2 regions of the Pseudoalteromonas luteoviolacea genome follow, and region 1 is predicted to be linked to the other one. Evidence: predicted binding sites of a transcription regulator. Region 1 holds the regulator's gene; the other holds the start of a gene.
What was found. The regulator NrdR, encoded in region 1, represses ribonucleotide reductase genes. The targets are predictions, from matches to a motif close to AAACACNANATNTNGTGTTT.
Positions count from the first base shown of each region.

Region 2: the regulator NrdR is predicted to act here: its motif matches at 5,944-5,963, upstream of nrdA (class 1a ribonucleoside-diphosphate reductase subunit alpha).

Region 1 covers NZ_CP015411.1:1,249,408-1,258,925, forward strand. The annotation lists gene thrC (threonine synthase) at 1-851, shown strand, start outside; gene glyA (serine hydroxymethyltransferase) at 1,109-2,365, shown strand; gene nrdR (transcriptional regulator NrdR) at 2,529-2,978, shown strand; gene ribD (bifunctional diaminohydroxyphosphoribosylaminopyrimidine deaminase/5-amino-6-(5-phosphoribosylamino)uracil reductase RibD) at 2,978-4,093, shown strand; gene S4054249_RS05475 (riboflavin synthase) at 4,102-4,758, shown strand; gene ribBA (bifunctional 3,4-dihydroxy-2-butanone-4-phosphate synthase/GTP cyclohydrolase II) at 4,794-5,906, shown strand; gene ribH (6,7-dimethyl-8-ribityllumazine synthase) at 6,022-6,486, shown strand; gene nusB (transcription antitermination factor NusB) at 6,498-6,908, shown strand; gene thiL (thiamine-phosphate kinase) at 6,953-7,918, shown strand; gene S4054249_RS05500 (phosphatidylglycerophosphatase A family protein) at 7,927-8,412, shown strand; gene S4054249_RS05505 (ligand-binding sensor domain-containing diguanylate cyclase) at 8,438-9,518, shown strand, end outside.
Region 2 covers NZ_CP015411.1:2,218,230-2,227,747, reverse strand. The annotation lists gene aroA (3-phosphoshikimate 1-carboxyvinyltransferase) at 1-189, opposite strand, end outside; gene serC (3-phosphoserine/phosphohydroxythreonine transaminase) at 189-1,271, opposite strand; gene gyrA (DNA gyrase subunit A) at 1,461-4,136, opposite strand; gene ubiG (bifunctional 2-polyprenyl-6-hydroxyphenol methylase/3-demethylubiquinol 3-O-methyltransferase UbiG) at 4,318-5,028, shown strand; gene S4054249_RS09465 (HAD family hydrolase) at 5,025-5,672, shown strand; gene nrdA (class 1a ribonucleoside-diphosphate reductase subunit alpha) at 6,007-8,292, shown strand; gene S4054249_RS09455 (PhzF family phenazine biosynthesis protein) at 8,358-9,170, opposite strand; gene S4054249_RS09450 (L-histidine N(alpha)-methyltransferase) at 9,209-9,518, opposite strand, start outside.

The DNA of each region.
Region 1 (9,518 bases):
GTAAAGAAAACGTAGACGTAGTAATTTTATACCCGCAAGGCAAAATTTCGCTGGCACAACAAAAGTTATTCACAACGCTTGGTAATAATATTCATTGTTATGCCGTGGAAGGCAGTTTTGACGACTGCCAGGCACTGGTAAAACAAGCTTTTTTAGATGAAGAAGTTAAGTCTAAGTTGGGCCTGAACTCGGCCAATTCAATTAACATCAGTCGTTTGTTGGCGCAAGTATGTTATTACTTCGAAGCTTTCGCACAGTTATCTCAGTCTCAACGAGAGCAAGTGCATGTATCTGTACCCAGTGGTAATTTTGGTAATGTCTGTGCTGCAATGATTGCAGCTGCAATTGGTTTGCCGATTAAAAAGCTAAGTGCTACGACGAATCAGAATGACACAGTACCGCGTTACATAGCGACAGGCAATTGGTCACCGAACGCAACTTTAGAGTCTTTGTCCAATGCGATGGATGTGAGTAAACCTAATAACTGGCCTCGTGTTGAGAGTATGCTTAAAAGAGGAGTATTCGATAAAGATGATTTTTATTCATGTTCCGTGTCTGAATCTCGTACTCAAGAAGTGATGAAACAAATCAACAAGCAAGGTTATGTAGCAGAGCCGCACACTGCAATTGCTTATGAAGGCTTGCAAATCAATAAATCTTCCCATGAAATCGGGATCTTTTTAGCGACGGCTCATCCGGCTAAATTCAAAGAATCTGTTGAAGGTGTTTTAGAACAACAACTTGACATGCCTAAAGTACTTTCAGATGCGCTGAATAAGCCTTGCCTAGCTGAATGCATCTCAGCCGACTACGAGGGGCTTAAGCGGCGCCTATTTGAAAAATTAGGCTAGTTTAGTTTCTTGTTTTTTACGCTTGTGCATACATTCATTGATGAAGGGTGAATGTATGCACATTTTAATTTTAAATGATCTAATCAATTCATATAAATATTTTTTATATTTAAATAAAAAAATATCATCCCAGAAACACTGTGAAATAAATTCAATCCTTGCTTAAATAGAGCCACGCAGATTTCGTAGGCAATTGGATGTAAATTGCGTACAATTGCATTCGGTAAATTTAATCATACGTGCACCTAGGAGAAACCATGTTAGAACGTAACATGAATATTGCAGATTTTGACCCTGAATTATTTAACGCGATCCAGTCTGAAACGACTCGTCAAGAAGAGCACATCGAGCTTATCGCATCTGAAAACTACTGTAGCCCGCGTGTTTTAGAGGCTCAAGGGTCACAACTTACAAACAAGTACGCAGAAGGTTACCCTGGCAAGCGTTATTATGGCGGTTGTGAGCACGTAGATGTGGTTGAGCAACTAGCTATTGACCGTGCATGTGAGCTATTCGGTGCCGATTATGCAAACGTACAGCCGCACGCTGGTTCACAGGCTAATGCTGCGGTTTTCCAAGCCCTTCTTCAACCACATGACACTGTTCTAGGTATGAGCCTTGCACATGGTGGTCACTTAACTCATGGTTCTCACGTTAACTTCTCTGGTAAGACTTACAACGCGATTCAGTATGGTCTGAATGAAGAAACAGGCGAAATTGATTACGCACAAGTTGAAGCTTTAGCGCTAGAGCACAAGCCAAAAATGATCATTGGTGGTTTTTCTGCATACTCAGGTATCGTTGACTGGGCTAAGTTCCGTGAAATCGCGGATAAAGTTGGCGCATACTTACTTGTTGATATGGCTCACGTAGCTGGCCTAGTTGCGGCAGGTGTATACCCTAACCCTGTGCCTCATGCGCATGTTGTAACTACAACTACGCACAAAACATTGGCTGGCCCTCGTGGTGGTTTGATTGTTTCAGCATGTGGTGACGAAGACGTTTATAAAAAGTTAAACAGTGCTGTATTCCCTGGTGGTCAAGGTGGCCCATTATGTCACGTTATCGCTGCAAAAGCGGTTGCATTCAAAGAAGCACTAGAGCCAGAGTTTAAAACATACCAAACTCAAGTCGTTAAAAATGCACAAGCGATGGTTGCTGTACTTCAAGAGCGTGGTTATAAAGTTGTTTCTGGTAAAACAGACAACCACCTGTTCTTGCTTGACCTAATCGATAAAGACATCACAGGTAAAGATGCAGATGCAGCGCTTGGTCGTGCAAACATCACGGTTAATAAAAACTCAGTACCAAATGACCCTCGTTCACCGTTTGTAACATCAGGTCTTCGTATTGGTTCTCCGGCTATCACACGTCGTGGTTTCAAAGAAGCTGAAGCAGGTGAGTTAGCTGGTTGGATCTGTGATGTTTTAGATAACATCAACGATGAATCAGTTCAGGCAGAAGTGAAAGAAAAGGTAAAAGCTATCTGTGCTAAATTACCTGTTTACGCATAATTAAACTCACAATTTGCGTTATTTTTGATATTATAAAGGCCGCTTTTATGCGGCCTTTTTGTTATCTCTTACTTTTGCGTTTTAAACGCATGCACCAGTTATGTTTTGGTTTCGAAGATAATTAAACGCAGCATATAAAAATATTACCCAACAGTGAGAATATATGCATTGTCCTTTTTGTACGGCAAAAGATACTAAAGTTATTGATTCGCGTTTGGTGGCTTCAGGTCATCAAGTACGACGCCGTCGCGAGTGTATAGTTTGTCATGAGCGTTTCACCACGTTTGAAGGGGCAGAACTATTAATGCCCAGAGTGATTAAACAAGATGGCACGCGAGAGCCCTTTAACGAAGATAAGTTGCTCAATGGTTTACATCGTGCGTTAGAAAAGCGCCCCGTCAGTACAGAACAAGTTGAAGAGGTTGTTCATCAAATCAAATCACAGATCCGCTCAACTGGTGAGCGCGAAGTGAATAGTAAAATGATCGGCGAATGCATTATGGAGGCACTAAAAAAACTCGATAAAGTTGCGTACGTTCGATTTGCTTCTGTTTATCGCAGTTTTGAAGACATTAAAGAGTTTGGTGAAGAAATCGCAAGATTGGGTGATTAATGGACTTTACGCAGGTTGATCATAACTATATGGCAATGGCCATTGAACTTGCAAAGCAAGGGCAATACACAACAACACCAAATCCCAATGTAGGCTGCGTTATTGTTAAAGAGGGCGAGATCATTGGTAAGGGTTTTCATATCCAAGCAGGTGGTCCTCATGCTGAGGTGCATGCACTCAGAGAAGCTGCTGGCAATACTCAAGGTGCCACAGCCTACGTAACGCTGGAGCCATGCAGCCATTATGGTCGTACACCGCCTTGTGCAAAAGGCTTAATTGATGCTGGTGTAGCAAGAGTTGTGTGTGCCATGGTTGACCCCAACCCACAAGTTGCTGGCAATGGCCTTAGAATGCTCGAAGAAGCGGGCATTGAAACTGCTTTTGGATTAATGGAAGGCGCTGCGCGTGCGTTGAATAAAGGGTTTCTAAAAAGAATGGAAACCGGTAAGCCTTACGTTATTGCAAAGCTTGCAGCTAGCTTGGATGGAAAAACAGCACTACAAAATGGACAGAGTAAGTGGATCACTGGGCCCCAGGCTAGACAAGATGTACAAAGCTTTCGTGCACAGAGCTGTGCAATTTTATCCGGTGCAGATACGGTATTGGTTGACGATGCTAAACTAAATGTGCGGGCCGATGAATTTAGTGATTGTGGTAAAGTAGAGTTACTGACTCAATTGCGCCAGCCTGTCCGTGTAATTATTGATACTCAAAATCGGTTACACCCGACGCTAAAATTATTTAGTCATGACTCTAAAATCATTATTTTACGTACCAAACTTGATAATCAGCATCAATGGCCTCATTTCGTAGAGCAAGTCTGCTTGCCTGAGGTAGCAGGTAAATTAGATTTACATGCTGCGATGATATTTTTGGCAGCGCAAAACTTTAACCAAGTATGGTTGGAAGCCGGTGCTACTTTGTGTGGTGCAATGCATCAACAAAATTTAATAGATGAATATATCATATACATGGCACCCAAAATTATTGGTGAAGGTGGTAGAGGATTGTTTAACAGCTCGGTATTGACCGAGATGGATCAAATTCCCGAACTAGAAATAATTGAGAGTGTCCAAGTTGGCACAGATATCCGCATTAGTGCGATCAAGAAATAAGAGTAAATATGTTTACAGGTATTATTGAAGCAACCGGCACATTGACCGAACTGACCTTAAAGCAAGGCGATTTGAGCGTTAAAGTGCAATCGCAAAATTTGGATATGTCTGATGTCGCGCTTGGGGACAGTATTGCAACAAATGGTGTGTGTTTGACTGTAGTAGAAAAGTTCAATGATGGCTTTAGGGCTGACGTATCAAATGAAACTTTGTCGCTTACCCGATTTGGCGAATATAAAGTTGGTCAAAAGGTTAACTTGGAAAAAGCGCTGCAGCCAATATCTCGCCTTGGTGGACACTTAGTATCAGGTCACGTGGATGGTATTGCAAGCATTGTAGCCGTTGAGGCCAACGCTCGCGCAACTGATTATTGGCTATCGGCGCCTCGCGAATTGTTGAAGTATATTCCATATAAGGGTTCGGTGGCTATTGATGGGATCAGTTTGACTGTCAATGCCATTGAAGAAAGTAAGTTTAAACTTACCATCGTGCCTCACACAGCACAAGAAACAACAATAGCAGACTTTAAAGTTGGCACTTTGGTGAATTTAGAAGTTGATCAAATTGCTAGATATTTGGAGCGTTTAGTGCAAGGCAATCAAAGCGCGCCAAGTGAATCGACTCTCACAACCAGTTTGTTGGCGCAAGCTGGCTTTATTAAGTAATTGGCCATTCAAACAAAGTAATTAATGGGAAAATTATGAGCTTAAACAGCGCAAAAGAAATCATCGAAGACATTAAAGCCGGTAAAATGGTTATCTTGATGGACGATGAAGATCGAGAAAATGAAGGCGACTTAATCATCGCGGCAGAGCATATCACGTCCGAAGCGATTAATTTTATGGCGACCTATGGCCGTGGCCTTATTTGCTTAACTATGACGCAAGAGAGATGTCAGCAACTCGACCTTCCGCTAATGGTTAGAAATAACGGCGCTCAGTTTTCTACTAACTTTACAATGTCAATTGAAGCGGCTAAAGGTGTAACAACGGGTATCTCAGCAGCAGATAGGGCAAGAACAGTGCAAGCCGCAGTTGCTAAAGGCGCGGTGCCTGAAGATATTGTTCAGCCGGGTCATATTTTCCCTATTATGGCGCAACCAGGTGGTGTCTTGACTCGAGCGGGTCATACTGAGGCGGGTTGTGATTTGGCTCGTTTGGCAGGCCTTGAGCCTTCATCAGTGATTGTAGAGATCTTAAACCCTGATGGCACGATGGCAAGGCGCCCTGAACTAGAGGTATTTGCAAAAGAACACAATATTAAAATTGGTACTATTGCTGATTTAATTGAATATAGGAACTTGAACGAAACTACGATAGAAAGAGTAGCTAAGTGTAAGTTACCAACAGAGTTTGGTGAGTTTGATTTAGTTACATATAAAGACACTATCGATAATCAACTTCACTATGTGCTTCTTAAAGGCGAAGTGAAAGAAAATGAACCAACGCTAGTACGTGTTCATTTACAAAGCACCTTTAATGATATTTTATTGTCTGATAGAAGTGCAGATCGTAGCTGGACACTTCATGGCGCAATGAAGCACATTTCTGAAAATGAAGGGGCGCTAGTTATTTTAGGTAAGAGCGAGCAAACTGAAGATTTAGAACAGTTAGTTAAGGCATTTGCTGCCGAAGACCAAGGTGAAAAAATCAATTACCGTAAGTTTCAAGGGACTTCTCGTACAGTTGGCGTGGGCTCTCAAATTCTAGCTGACTTAGGCATTCAGAAAATGCGCCTTATGAGTTTGCCGAAGAAATATCACGCACTTTCGGGCTTCCACTTAGAAGTTGTCGATTATGTAGAGCCGAAATAATCTCGGTCATCACTTTTTACACCTACTGTCTGGTTGGACAGTAGGTGTTTTTCTTTAAGATGTGCTATTATGCGCGTCAATTTGGCTATTGCTAATACTGATCAGGAATCATCTAATGAAAATAATTGAAGGTAACAAGTTCGCACCAGGTAAAAAATTTGCCATTGTCATTTCTCGTTTTAACGATTTCATCGGCAGCAGCTTACTAGAAGGTGCAGTAGATGAACTTAAACGCACAGGCGGCGTAAAAGATGAAGACATCACAGTGGTATATGTGCCAGGTGCAGTTGAGTTACCTCTTGCAGCTAAACGTGTTGCAATGAAAAAAGAGCATGATGCTATTATCGCGCTAGGCGTTATTATTCGTGGTGGTACACCACACTTTGATTTGGTTGCTAACGAATCTAATAAAGGACTAGCATGCGTTTCATTAGACTACGATATTCCAGTTGCTTTTGGTGTATTGACGACAGAAAGTATTGAGCAAGCTATCGAACGTGCGGGAACTAAAATGGGTAACAAGGGTGGCGAAGCTGCACTTGGTGCTCTAGAAATGGTTAACGTACTTGAGCAAATTTAAGAGGAATCTAAGTGAAACCAGCAGCTAGACGTAAAGCGCGTGTGCTTGCATTGCAAGCTGTCTACTCATGGCAGTTAAGTGGCAACCCTATTGCTGATATTGAACAGCAAATGCTAATCGAAAACGACGTATCAAAAGTAGATGTGGAGTATTTTAAAGATTTAGCACGTGGTGTTGCAGTAAACCATAAACAGTTGGATGAAGCGATTCAGCCTCACCTATCTCGTCCATTTGACGACTTAGATATGGTTGAATTAGCGACTTTACGCGTCAGTGCGTATGAGCTTAAGTTCCGTGAAGATGTGCCATATAAAGTGGCTATCAACGAAGGGATTGAACTGGCCAAAATGTTTGGTGCAGAAGACAGCCATAAATTTGTAAATGGCGTGTTGGACAAAGCAGTTAAGAAAATCCGCAAATAAGCAGAATCATGAGGAGAGCCGGCGTTGGCCGGCTTTTTTAATGTATGAAGGAATTTGAGTTAATTAATCATTACTTCAAAGGCAGAGGCATAACTCGCCGTGATGTTGCCGTTGGTATTGGTGATGATTGTGCTGTTGTTGATATTCCCGAGAACTGTCAACTTGCAGTAACCACAGACACCTTAGTTGAAGGTGTACACTTTTTCTCCGACATTCCTGCCAGAGCGTTAGGTCATCGCGTGTTAGCGGTAAACCTCAGTGATCTTGCCGCAATGGGGGCTGAGCCCACATGGATATCTATTGGACTCACTTTACCTAATGTAGATATGGCTTGGTTGGAGGAGTTTACCGAAGGGTTGCACGAAATTGCTGAATACTACAATGTGCAGCTGATAGGTGGAGACACCACACAAGGACCTTTAACCATCACGATTTGCGCCAAAGGCATCATTCCAAAGGGTAAATCTTTAACACGTTCTGGTGCCAACGTTGGCGATTGGATATATATTACTGGGCCTGTAGGTGACGCTGCTTTAGCGATTGAGTCGCGTAAACGCGGCATTGAACTCAGTTCTGAGCAACATAAGCGCGTAGTCGAAAAGCTACACTATCCAAAACCTCACGTTGCGGCAGGGCAGGTTTTAAGAGGCCTTGCGACTTCCTGTATTGATATCTCTGACGGCTTACTTGCTGATCTTCAGCATATTGTTGATCGTTCAATGGTTGGGGCTGATATCGATATCGATAAGGTGCCAATTTCTGATGATTTACGAGCGTTAGAAGACACAGCACTGAGAGAGATGCTGAGTTTGTCATACGGTGATGATTATCAATTACTTTTTACAGTAAATGACAATAACAGAAGTGCCGTCGAAGCAAGGTTAATGCAGTATGGTGTTGAAGCAACATGCATAGGGCAAGTAACAAATACACTTGGCTCTGTAGAGCTTTACAAAGATGGCGAGAAGTACTCTATTAAAGAGCAAGCTGGCTATGAACACTTTAATTAGGAGCGAGCTTGGATAAGTCGTTAAAATTCAATCTCAAACGCCCACATCAGTTTTTTGCATTGGGGTTTGGTACAGGCCTTGCGCCTAAAGCCCCAGGTACAGTTGGGACCTTAGCTGCATTACCTTTCATATTTGCTACGATGACTTTACCAATTTGGTTTCAAGTTAGTCTCGCGATTCTCATGACAATTTTTGGTGTTTGGGTTTGTGGCAAAACTGCACGCGACGTAAATGTTCATGATCATCCAGCCATAGTGTGGGATGAAGTCGTTGGTTTTTATATTACGATGATAGGCGCCGCAATCAACTGGCAGTCATTGTTGGTGGGCTTTTTGCTGTTTCGCTTTTTTGATATTGCGAAACCTGGCCCGATTAGAATGTTAGACAAGAAGTTACATGGTGGTCGTGGGATCATGGCCGATGATGTATTGGCAGGTATTTTTTCATTGATTTGTATTCAAGCTTTGTTTAAAACAGGGGTCCTAGGCGGCTAAATTAAAGTTGAGAAAGAGGGAATCTATGCACAAGTTTTTCCTACTGTTAATTATGGCGGTTGTATTCAATGTGAATGCAGCGATTAACGACTATGTTGTAAAACAGTGGAATATGCAAAATGATTTACCATCACAGAGTATTAAAAGTGTGGTGCAAGATCAGCAAGGCTATATTTGGCTCGGAACACAATTTGGTCTGAGTCGCTTCGATGGACATCAGTTCGTCAACTTTAATACTCAAAATACGAACTTCTTGGTAAGTAACGCGATCAATAAACTTGTGGTTGATCGCTTTGGCATGTTGTGGGTAGGTACGCGACGAGGCGTATTGCGCATAGATCCACAAACTATGAAAGCGCAGAAATTCAAAATTCAAGCTGATGTTAAGGATATTATTGAGGACAACAGCGGAAATATTTGGGTCGCTGCAAATGGGCTTTATTACATTTCTGCAAAGCGTTTAATGTTGGATAAAAACAACTTAGACGACAGTAAATTGTCGCTCACTCACATCAGCCAGATAGTTGGTGCAGTGACAAAAATGGCTCCTTCTCCAGATGGTATTTGGGTTGTTAATGAGCGCCATCTATTGCGCATAGGAGAGGCTCAATTTGTTGGCTCTAATGGTATGCGATTAGAGTTATCAAGCAAAATCTCTCTACCAAGACAGCTTGCACAAACCAATATACACGATCTTGCTTGGGTGGATGGCAAGCTCTTTTTGGCATCCCAACTAGGGGCTTTTTTCCTCGACTTTGATGAAGTCCTACGTCGATTTGATGAAATTGGCAATAGCGCTGTGTATAAGTTCTTGAGTGATGAGCAAGGGGGATTATGGGTCTCTACCTATGGTCGTTTACTTTATAAAGAAAGTGGTGGCGAGTGGCAATCTGTTGATTTGGTTCAATTAGATCAAGGCATTTGGTTTACAGACTTATTCATCGACAAAAGTAACAATGTATGGTTGGCAAGTATTAATGAAGGTCTGTGGCTTGCTCATTCAGGTCGAGTAGAGCGCTTTCAAGCTGGTTTGCGTGGTAAACAAGCAATTTCGGCAATGACAATGGGACCCAGAGGTAATGTCTGGGTTGCCACCCGAGAAGGGG
Region 2 (9,518 bases), 970 kb from region 1:
TTTAACGCCCATCACATCCAATGCACCTAACATATGACGAATGTCATCGCTATCAAGCAAATTGCGTACTTCAGTAACACCGTCACATAATGCTGCAAGTAAGAGAATACGGTTTGATAAGCTTTTTGAGCCCGGAAGCGTCACTGAGCCAGACACTTTTTTAATTGGTTTTAAAGATAACTGTTCCATCAGCTGTGCTCCGCTGCAAACTTTTTCATAAATACAATTAATGCTTCAATGCCCTCAATCGGCATTGCGTTATAGATACTTGCGCGCATGCCACCGACAAAACGATGACCCTCAAGCGCCATTAACCCGTTTTGTTCTGCTTGCTCAAGAAAGGTGTCATTAAGTGCGTCATCTTTAAGCCAAAACGGTACGTTCATTAATGAACGACAAGTGCTCGCTACTTTATTGTAATAAAAATCAGAGCCATCAATATAATCGTATAACAACGCCGCTTTTTCTTTATTGTGCTTTTCCATTGCAGGCACGCCACCAATTGACTCTAGGTATTTAAATACCTCCGCAGCTAAGTACCAAGCGTATGTTGGTGGTGTGTTGTACATGCTGTTTTGCTTTGCTTCGATTGCGTAATCTAAAATTGCAGGGCGCGGTAACCCTTCTCTTTCTAATAAAGACTTACGAACAATTGCAATGCTCAAACCTGACGGGCCGATATTCTTTTGTGCGCCAGCATATATTAAATCAAAATCATCGACATTAATTTCACGGGATAAAATCATTGAAGACATATCCGCAACGATTGGCGCTGTTGGATGCTTTGGCACATCAAAAATTTCAATGCCATCTATGGTTTCATTCGGGCAGTAATGGACGAAAGATGCATTTTCAGGTAGTGACCAATCTGAAACCGGTAAAATATCAAATTGACCCTCTTTGTCCGTACGAATATCAACAGATTCAACCTGCGTAAACTTTGCGCCTTCTTTCGTTGCGCCAATTGACCAAATACCATTCTCAACATACACACCTGGTGCATCATCCAAATGTAAGTTTAAAGGCACCGCTGAGAAATGACCTCTGCCGCCACCGTGCATAAATAGCACTTCAAATTCATCAGAGATATTCATCAACCTTCTTAAGCTAGCTTCACATTCTTCAGCCAACTTAAGAAACGGCTTGGAGCGGTGGCTTATTTCCATTACAGATACGCCTAAACCTTGCCAGTTGATAAACTCTGCTTGCGCTTTCTCCATTACAGCAGGGGGCAACATCGCTGGGCCTGCACAAAAGTTATAAACAGTCATATTTTCCTCATTCCAAATAAAACGTGCCGCCAAGCAGCAAAGGGTTGCTTATACAACGCGACACGGAAATAAACTTTCAGTCTATGAATTTACATCAAATACAGGGTCAGATGAAACAAAATTCTGGGTCAAATTATTTAATTTGGTTGAATTTTTTTAATAAAAAAGCGGCCTAAGCCGCTTTTTTATTTATTCAGAATCTTGTTCTGGTTCACTCGGTGGTGTTTCTTCACCTTGAGCGTCATCCACAACAGCATCTTCAATATCATCTACTTCAATTTCTTCGATACGCTGAAGCCCGACAACTTGCTCATCTTCTATTGTACGGATCAATATAACACCTTGCGTGTTACGTCCTACTGTAGAGACTTCATTTACGCGTGTTCTAACCAAAGTACCTCGGTTAGAGATAAGCATAATTTCATTGTTGTCTTCAACCTGAACTGCACCAACTACGTTACCGTTACGCTCAGTTACCTTAATTGATACAACCCCTTGAGTCGCTCGGCTCTTGGCTGGGTATTCATCCAACGGCGTACGCTTACCATAGCCATTTTCTGTTACCGTTAAGATAGCACCGTCGTTTTTAGGCACAATCAATGAAACAACTTTTACGCCATCTGGCATCTTAATACCACGGACACCCGTTGCAGTACGACCCATCGGACGTAATGCCAACATCTCTTCGCCTGTTTCAGGGTCAAGTTTCACTTCACCTGTTTCTGAGTCACGCAGTTTCTCATTAAAGCGAACGACTTTACCGTGGTCAGTAAATAACATGATGTCATTACTACCATCAGTGATATCAGCACCAATTAGGTTATCACCTTCGTTCAAGTTGATTGCGATAATACCGCTTGCACGCTGACGACTGTATGCAGTCAGTGGTGTTTTCTTAACTGTACCATTGGCTGTTGCCATTAAGACGTATTTGTCTTCTTCATATTCGCGAACTGGTAAAATCGTTGTGATACGCTCATCTTCTTCAAGAGGCAATAAGTTAACAATTGGCTTACCACGTGCTTGTCTTGATGCCAGTGGTAATTGATATACTTTCAACCAGTACAATCTACCCGCTGTCGAGAAACAAAGTATTGTGTCGTGTGTATTAGCAACAAGTAGACGCTCGATGAAATCTTCGTCTTTCATTCTCGTTGCTGCTTTACCTTTACCACCACGGCGCTGTGCTTCGTAGTCAGATAGAGGTTGATACTTCACGTAACCTTCATGAGATAGTGTTACAACAACATCTTCTTCGTTAATAAGGTCTTCAAGGCTGATGTCATGTGCTGCGGCAGTGATTTCCGTGCGACGCTCATCACCATATACTTCTTTGATTTCAACCAACTCATCACGGATAACTTCCATCAAACGCTCAGGTGATGAAAGAATGTGTAGTAGCTCAGCAATTACGTCTAATAGTTCTTGGTATTCACCTAAGATCTTCTCATGCTCTAAGCCTGTCAGCTTATGAAGACGTAAATCAAGAATTGCCTGTGCTTGTTGTTCAGAAAGGTAATATTGACCATCTCTAATACCAAGCTCATCTGCTAACCAGTCAGGTCTCGCAACATTTTGCTCGCCTGCGCGCTCAAGCATAGGTGCAACAGAACCAAGCTCCCATGCACGCGCGGTTAATGCCGCTTTCGCTTCAGATGGTGTTGGTGACTTACGAATTAGCTCAATAATTGGGTCGATGTTTGCCAGTGCAATAGCAAGACCTTCTAGCGTATGTGCTCTGTCTCTTGCCTTACGTAAGTCGTAAACTGTACGACGTGTGACCACTTCGCGACGGTGAATAACAAACGCTTCTAGCATTTCTTTTAAGTTGAAACACTTAGGTTGATTGTTATCAAGTGCAACCATGTTCATACCAAACACGGTTTGTAGCTGTGTCTGAGCATACAGATTGTTAAGAACAACCTCGCCTACTTCACCACGCTTAATTTCAATAACAATACGCATACCGTCTTTGTCAGATTCATCGCGTAATGCACTGATACCTTCCACTTTCTTATCTTTTACTAGTTCAGCAATTTTTTCGATAAGACGCGCTTTGTTAACCTGATAAGGGATCTCGTGGACAATAATCGTTTCTTTGCCCGTTTTCTCGTCAGTCTCAATCTCTGCACGAGCACGGATATAAACTTTACCACGACCAGTTTTATAGGCTTGTTCGATGCCTTTTTTACCACTGATGATTGCCGCAGTCGGGAAATCAGGGCCTGGAATATATTCCATTAGCTCTTCAATGGTGATGTCAGGGTTTTGAATAATTGCCAAGCAACCATTGATCACTTCAGTTAGGTTATGTGGCGGGATGTTTGTCGCCATACCAACTGCGATACCTGAAGAGCCATTCACTAATAAGTTTGGCACTTTCGTAGGTAGTACGTCAGGGATCTGCTCTGTGCCATCATAGTTAGGTACGTAGTCGACCGTTTCTTTGTCAAGATCAGCAAGAAGCTCATGAGACATCTTTGCCATACGTACTTCGGTATAACGCATTGCCGCTGCGGAGTCACCATCGACAGAACCGAAGTTACCTTGGCCATCAACAAGCATATAACGTAGAGAGAATGGCTGAGCCATACGTACGATTGTATCGTATACTGCACTATCACCATGAGGGTGGTATTTACCGATGACGTCACCGACTACACGAGCTGATTTTTTATAAGGTTTGTTCCAGTCATTTCGTAGCTCGTTCATTGCGAAAAGTACGCGACGGTGAACTGGCTTCAGTCCGTCACGTACGTCTGGCAATGCACGCCCTACGATTACGCTCATGGCGTAATCAAGGTATGAATTTTTCAATTCATCTTCAATATTGACCGGGAGGATTTCATTGGCGAGATCAGTCATTTGATACCACTTTCCTTCAGAGTCTTGCCCTTTTGTGTCACACTAATAGCAACAAAGGGTTAAGTTATTATTTATTCGGCTGCCGATAGTAACACAGGTAAATTCAATTTGCAGTCGTAAAATGTCTGGTATTTTTATAAATAGCCAATACAATGCGCCCAGATAAACGAGGAAGCTTTTTATGACCGAACATCAAAATGTAGACCACCAAGAAATCGCAAAATTCGAAGAAATAGCCGAAAGATGGTGGGATACAGAGGGAGAATTTAAACCGCTACATGACATCAACCCATTAAGGTTGGACTTCATCAACGACAAAAGTGCCGGATTATTCTCGAAGAAAGTACTTGATGTTGGATGTGGTGGCGGGATCCTAACTGAAAGTATGGCTAAGCTTGGCGCAGAAGCGACAGGCATTGATATGGGCCAAGAACCTTTAAATGTCGCTAAATTGCACAGCCTTGAAAGCGGTGTCAGCGTAGATTATCAAAAAATACCCGCTGAAGTTTTCGCTGATGAGCATCCTGAGCAGTTTGACGTAGTTACTTGCATGGAAATGTTAGAGCATGTGCCAGACCCTGCAGCAATCATCGCCGCTGTCGCAAAAGCAGCAAAGCCCGGAGCCAGCGTATTTTTTTCTACTTTAAACAAAACACATAAAGCTTATTTATTAGCTGTGGTCGCAGCGGAAAAACTTTTAAAAATGGTGCCTGAGGGCACACATGATCACAACAAATTCATCCGCCCTTCAACTTTAATTAGTTGGGCCGAGCAACATGGACTAAAAGTACGTGCCGCTGCGGGAATTAGTTATAACCCATTCACTAAAACGTTTACCCTGACAGATGACGTAAGTGTAAATTACCTACTCCACTTCGAGAAACTAGCATGATCCAAGCCGTTTTATTTGATTTAGACGGCACTTTACTTGATACCAGCGATGATTTGGGTGCCGCGTTGAACCATGTTCTTACAGAGCATGAATTACCCACACTTTCGAAAAGTGAATATAGCCCCGCCATTTCTAATGGCGTCAAAGCCCTGCTTGAAGTTGGGTTTAAAGATAAGCTAGTCAACTATGACTTAGCGACCTTGAGGCAACAAGTTTTAGACTTTTATGAAAGTAATATTGCTATCCACAGTCATTGCTTTGACGGCATTGACAAACTATTGCAGTATTTACATCAAAATGGCATCGCCGTGGGAATAGTCACCAACAAACCTGAGTTTTTGACCTTTCCCCTTTTAAAGCATATAGAAACGTTGAGAAATATAGAAGTTGTCATCTGTGGTGACACGCTCGAGGTTGCTAAACCTCACCCTGCTCCACTATTGTTAGCCGCTGAAAAGCTCGGGGCCAATGTATCTCAAACAATCTATGTAGGCGATGCAGAACGTGATATCGCAGCCGCTAAAGCGGCAAATATGAGATCAGTAGCTGCATTGTGGGGCTTTATACCTTCTTTAGAAGTGGCTCGGTCATGGCAGGCTGACCTAAACTTAAAACACCCGACAGATATAATTTCGCACATATAGTGAAGAATTATAATTTGAGACACTACATATTGTGTCTTACACTTAGTTGGGTAAAGAATTGAACATAAAAAAATCATTCAGTTTTTTTGCAAAAAAAAGGCAAAAATTAGTGAGCTTAAGTTGATTTTTTTACGCACACAGATTCCGTGGATAGCAGAAGGTTAGTAAATACTAACACATGTAATTTATCCCAATGTTATCCACAATTTGAGTGAAGTTGTTCTCTTGCAAAATAATATCAACCACACTATCTTGTGATGCACTTTCAAATAGGCACCATATCTAGTGGTGATTTCCTAGCCAATATAAGAATTTGGGAATACGGGCATAGCTTATGAACCAACAATTATCTGTCAGTAAAAGAAACGGTCGTAAAGAGCCGCTTGATTTAGATAAAATCCATCGTGTTATTACTTGGGCTGCGGAAGGCCTAGATAACGTTTCAGTTTCTCAAGTTGAATTGAAGTCTCATATCCAGTTTTACGATGGGATCCGTACTGAAGATATCCATGAAACAATCATAAAAGCAGCTGCTGATCTAATCTCTAAAGATACGCCTGATTATCAATATCTTGCAGCGCGTTTAGCAGTGTTTCATTTAAGAAAAAAAGCATACGGTCAATTTGAGCCACCACATCTATATGACCACGTCGCAAAACTTGTTGACGACAAGCGCTACGACGAACACCTATTGAAAGATTACACTCGTGAAGAATTCAACGAGTTGAATGACTACATTGACCATAGTCGTGACATGACTTTTAGCTACGCTGCGGTAAAACAGCTAGAAGGGAAATATTTAGTACAAAACCGTGTTTCTGGCGAAATTTATGAAAGCGCGCAGTTTTTGTACATACTAGTAGCCGCTAGCCTATTCTCAGATTATGAAAAAGACACGCGTTTAGACTACATTAAACGTTTCTACGACGCCGTGTCACAGTTTAAAATCTCACTACCAACGCCTATTATGGCAGGTGTTCGTACACCGACGCGTCAGTTTAGTTCATGTGTACTAATTGAGTGTGATGATAGCTTAGATTCAATCAACGCCTCTTCTTCTGCTATTGTTAAATATGTGAGCCAACGCGCTGGGATCGGAGTAAATGCAGGTCGCATTCGTGCACTTGGTAGCCCTATCCGTAACGGTGAAGCATTCCATACTGGTTGTATTCCATTCTACAAGCACTTCCAAACAGCAGTTAAAAGCTGTTCACAAGGCGGTGTGCGTGGTGGAGCGGCCACTTTATTCTATCCGCTTTGGCACTTAGAAGTTGAAAACCTACTGGTGCTAAAAAATAACCGTGGTGTTGAAGAGAACCGTGTTCGTCACTTGGACTACGGTGTTCAGTTCAATAAAACGATGTATGCGCGTTTACTAAAAGATGATTACATCACGCTATTCAGCCCTTCGGATACTCCGGGACTATACGATGCGTTCTTTGAAGACCAAGAACGTTTCGAAGAGCTCTATTTAAAGTATGAGCAAGATGAGTCAATTCGTAAAAAGCGCATCAAAGCAATTGAGCTATTTTCAATGTTTGCTCAGGAACGTGCAAGCACGGGTCGTATTTACCTACAAAACGTTGATCACTGTAATACACACAGTCCATTTGACTCGAAAGTTGCCCCTATCCGTCAATCTAACTTATGTTTAGAAATTGCGCTGCCAACTAAACCGTTGAACAACGTCAATGACGCTGAAGGTGAAATTGCACTATGTACACTATCTGCATTCAACTTAGGTGCGATTGAAGATTTATCTGAGCTTGAAGAGCTGGCAGAGCTTGCAGTTCGTGCACTTGATAACCTACTAGACTTCCAAGACTACCCTGTTCCAGCAGCACACACTGCAACAATGGGACGTCGTACTCTGGGTATAGGTGTCATCAACTTTGCTTACTACCTAGCTAAAAATGGTAAGAGATATTCAGACGGCAGTGCAAACGGCTTAACGCATAAAACGTTTGAAGCAATTCAATACTACTTGATGAAAGCGTCTAACGAACTTGCAAAAGAGCGCGGTGCATGTCCTAAGTTTAATGAGACAACATACTCTCAAGGCATTATGCCGATCGATACTTATAAAAAAGACATCGATGCAATCTGTGACGAGCCACTTCACCTTGACTGGGACGCGCTAAGAGCAAGTGTTCAAGAGCATGGCATGAGAAACTCAACGTTATCAGCGCTAATGCCTTCTGAAACATCATCGCAGATCTCAAACGCGACAAATGGTATTGAACCGCCTCGCGGGCATATCAGTGTTAAAGCAAGTAAAGACGGTATCCTAAAGCAAGTTGTGCCTGAGTATGAGAAACTTAAAGATCAGTACGAACTACTATGGGACATCCCTTCTAACGATGGTTATTTAGGCCTAGTTGGTATCATGCAGAAGTTTGTCGACCAAACAATCTCTGCAAATACAAACTATGACCCAACTAAGTTTGAAGGCGGTAAAGTACCAATGAAGCTGTTGCTAAAAGACTTATTAACAGCATACAAGCTTGGTGTTAAGACACTTTACTATCATAACACCCGTGATGGTGCTGCTGATGCACAAGACGAGTTGAAGCCTGAGCCTGAAGATGATGGCTGTGAAGGCGGCGCTTGTAAGATTTAATAAGCATTTAAATTAAAAAGCCCAGCTAATAGCTGGGCTTTTTAGTACAAGCATACTCTACCAATTTATAATCCTTGCTTAATGACTTTTGCCTTCACGCAAACTTGCTGCGCTTTTTTATAAATCTGATAAAACGCACCGCTTAAGGAAAGCTGATAGCAATTAAACAATGTGTTTACTGGTAACTGCCAAAAAGACGCCAATAAAGGAGCAGCTGATCCTGTTGCTCGGTCTTCTTTGCTGCCATATTGAGGAGCAAAATATCTAAAATAAAGGCTGTTAGTTTGCAAACCATCAGCTGTGGTGACCAGCAAAGCCCTACGAGTATATTTGCTATATTCCTCGGCTATAAAGTCAAAGTCGATCAGACTGTACTTATTTACGACTTGTGCAACAAAATACCCATCACTGTGCTCTGTTTGCTTAACAGTACTTAGGGATTGATTAAATATCGGTGATATTTCACAAAATGTCGTGGTGGTTTCAAGTGTTGTTTGAGACAAGTACATCTCATAAAGATTTTCATCTTCACTGAACACACGTATTGTCCGGCTTGAAGACTTAAAAGTGATTGCTTGGGGCTCAGCGAGAGAATCGCAGGTCATTATTACATCAGCGGCGGCAAGCGTGGCATGGCCACAAAATTGAATTTCACCATATGGCGAAAACCATTTGATACCATAGACCCCATCATCATAGTAAACAATAAAAGCAGTGGCAGCTATATTGTTATTGATAGCAATGCGATGAAGGTGTTGTGTGTTACAAAACTCACTGATGTCCTCGCATATGACCACAAATGCGAGATTACCAATGTAATTACCCGAGCAAAACACTCGCCGAACACCGCACATTCTCATATCAAGTTGCCCACGCATACATCATATCTATGCTATCTAAACTTGGTCATAAAAAGTTATTGGCGCGCTTCTTTCACTACTTGCCACAAAGAGTCTACAAAATACGCATTGCTATCAGTAAAATGCTTGACCACTGTAAAACCAGTTTGTTGAGAGAGCTGACTTATATCTTTCTTTGAGAATTTATACGAATACTCTAGGTGTATCGCTTCATATGCATCAAATTGAAAAGCTCGTTGCAGTGCCGAAATATAAACCTCTTGCTTTTCAGTCGACAGTACATAGCTTTCCATAGCACCCAATACGGGATTATAAACACCAAAATGCTGAAACTTATCCAGCTTGAAATTTCCACCTAGCTCAGTG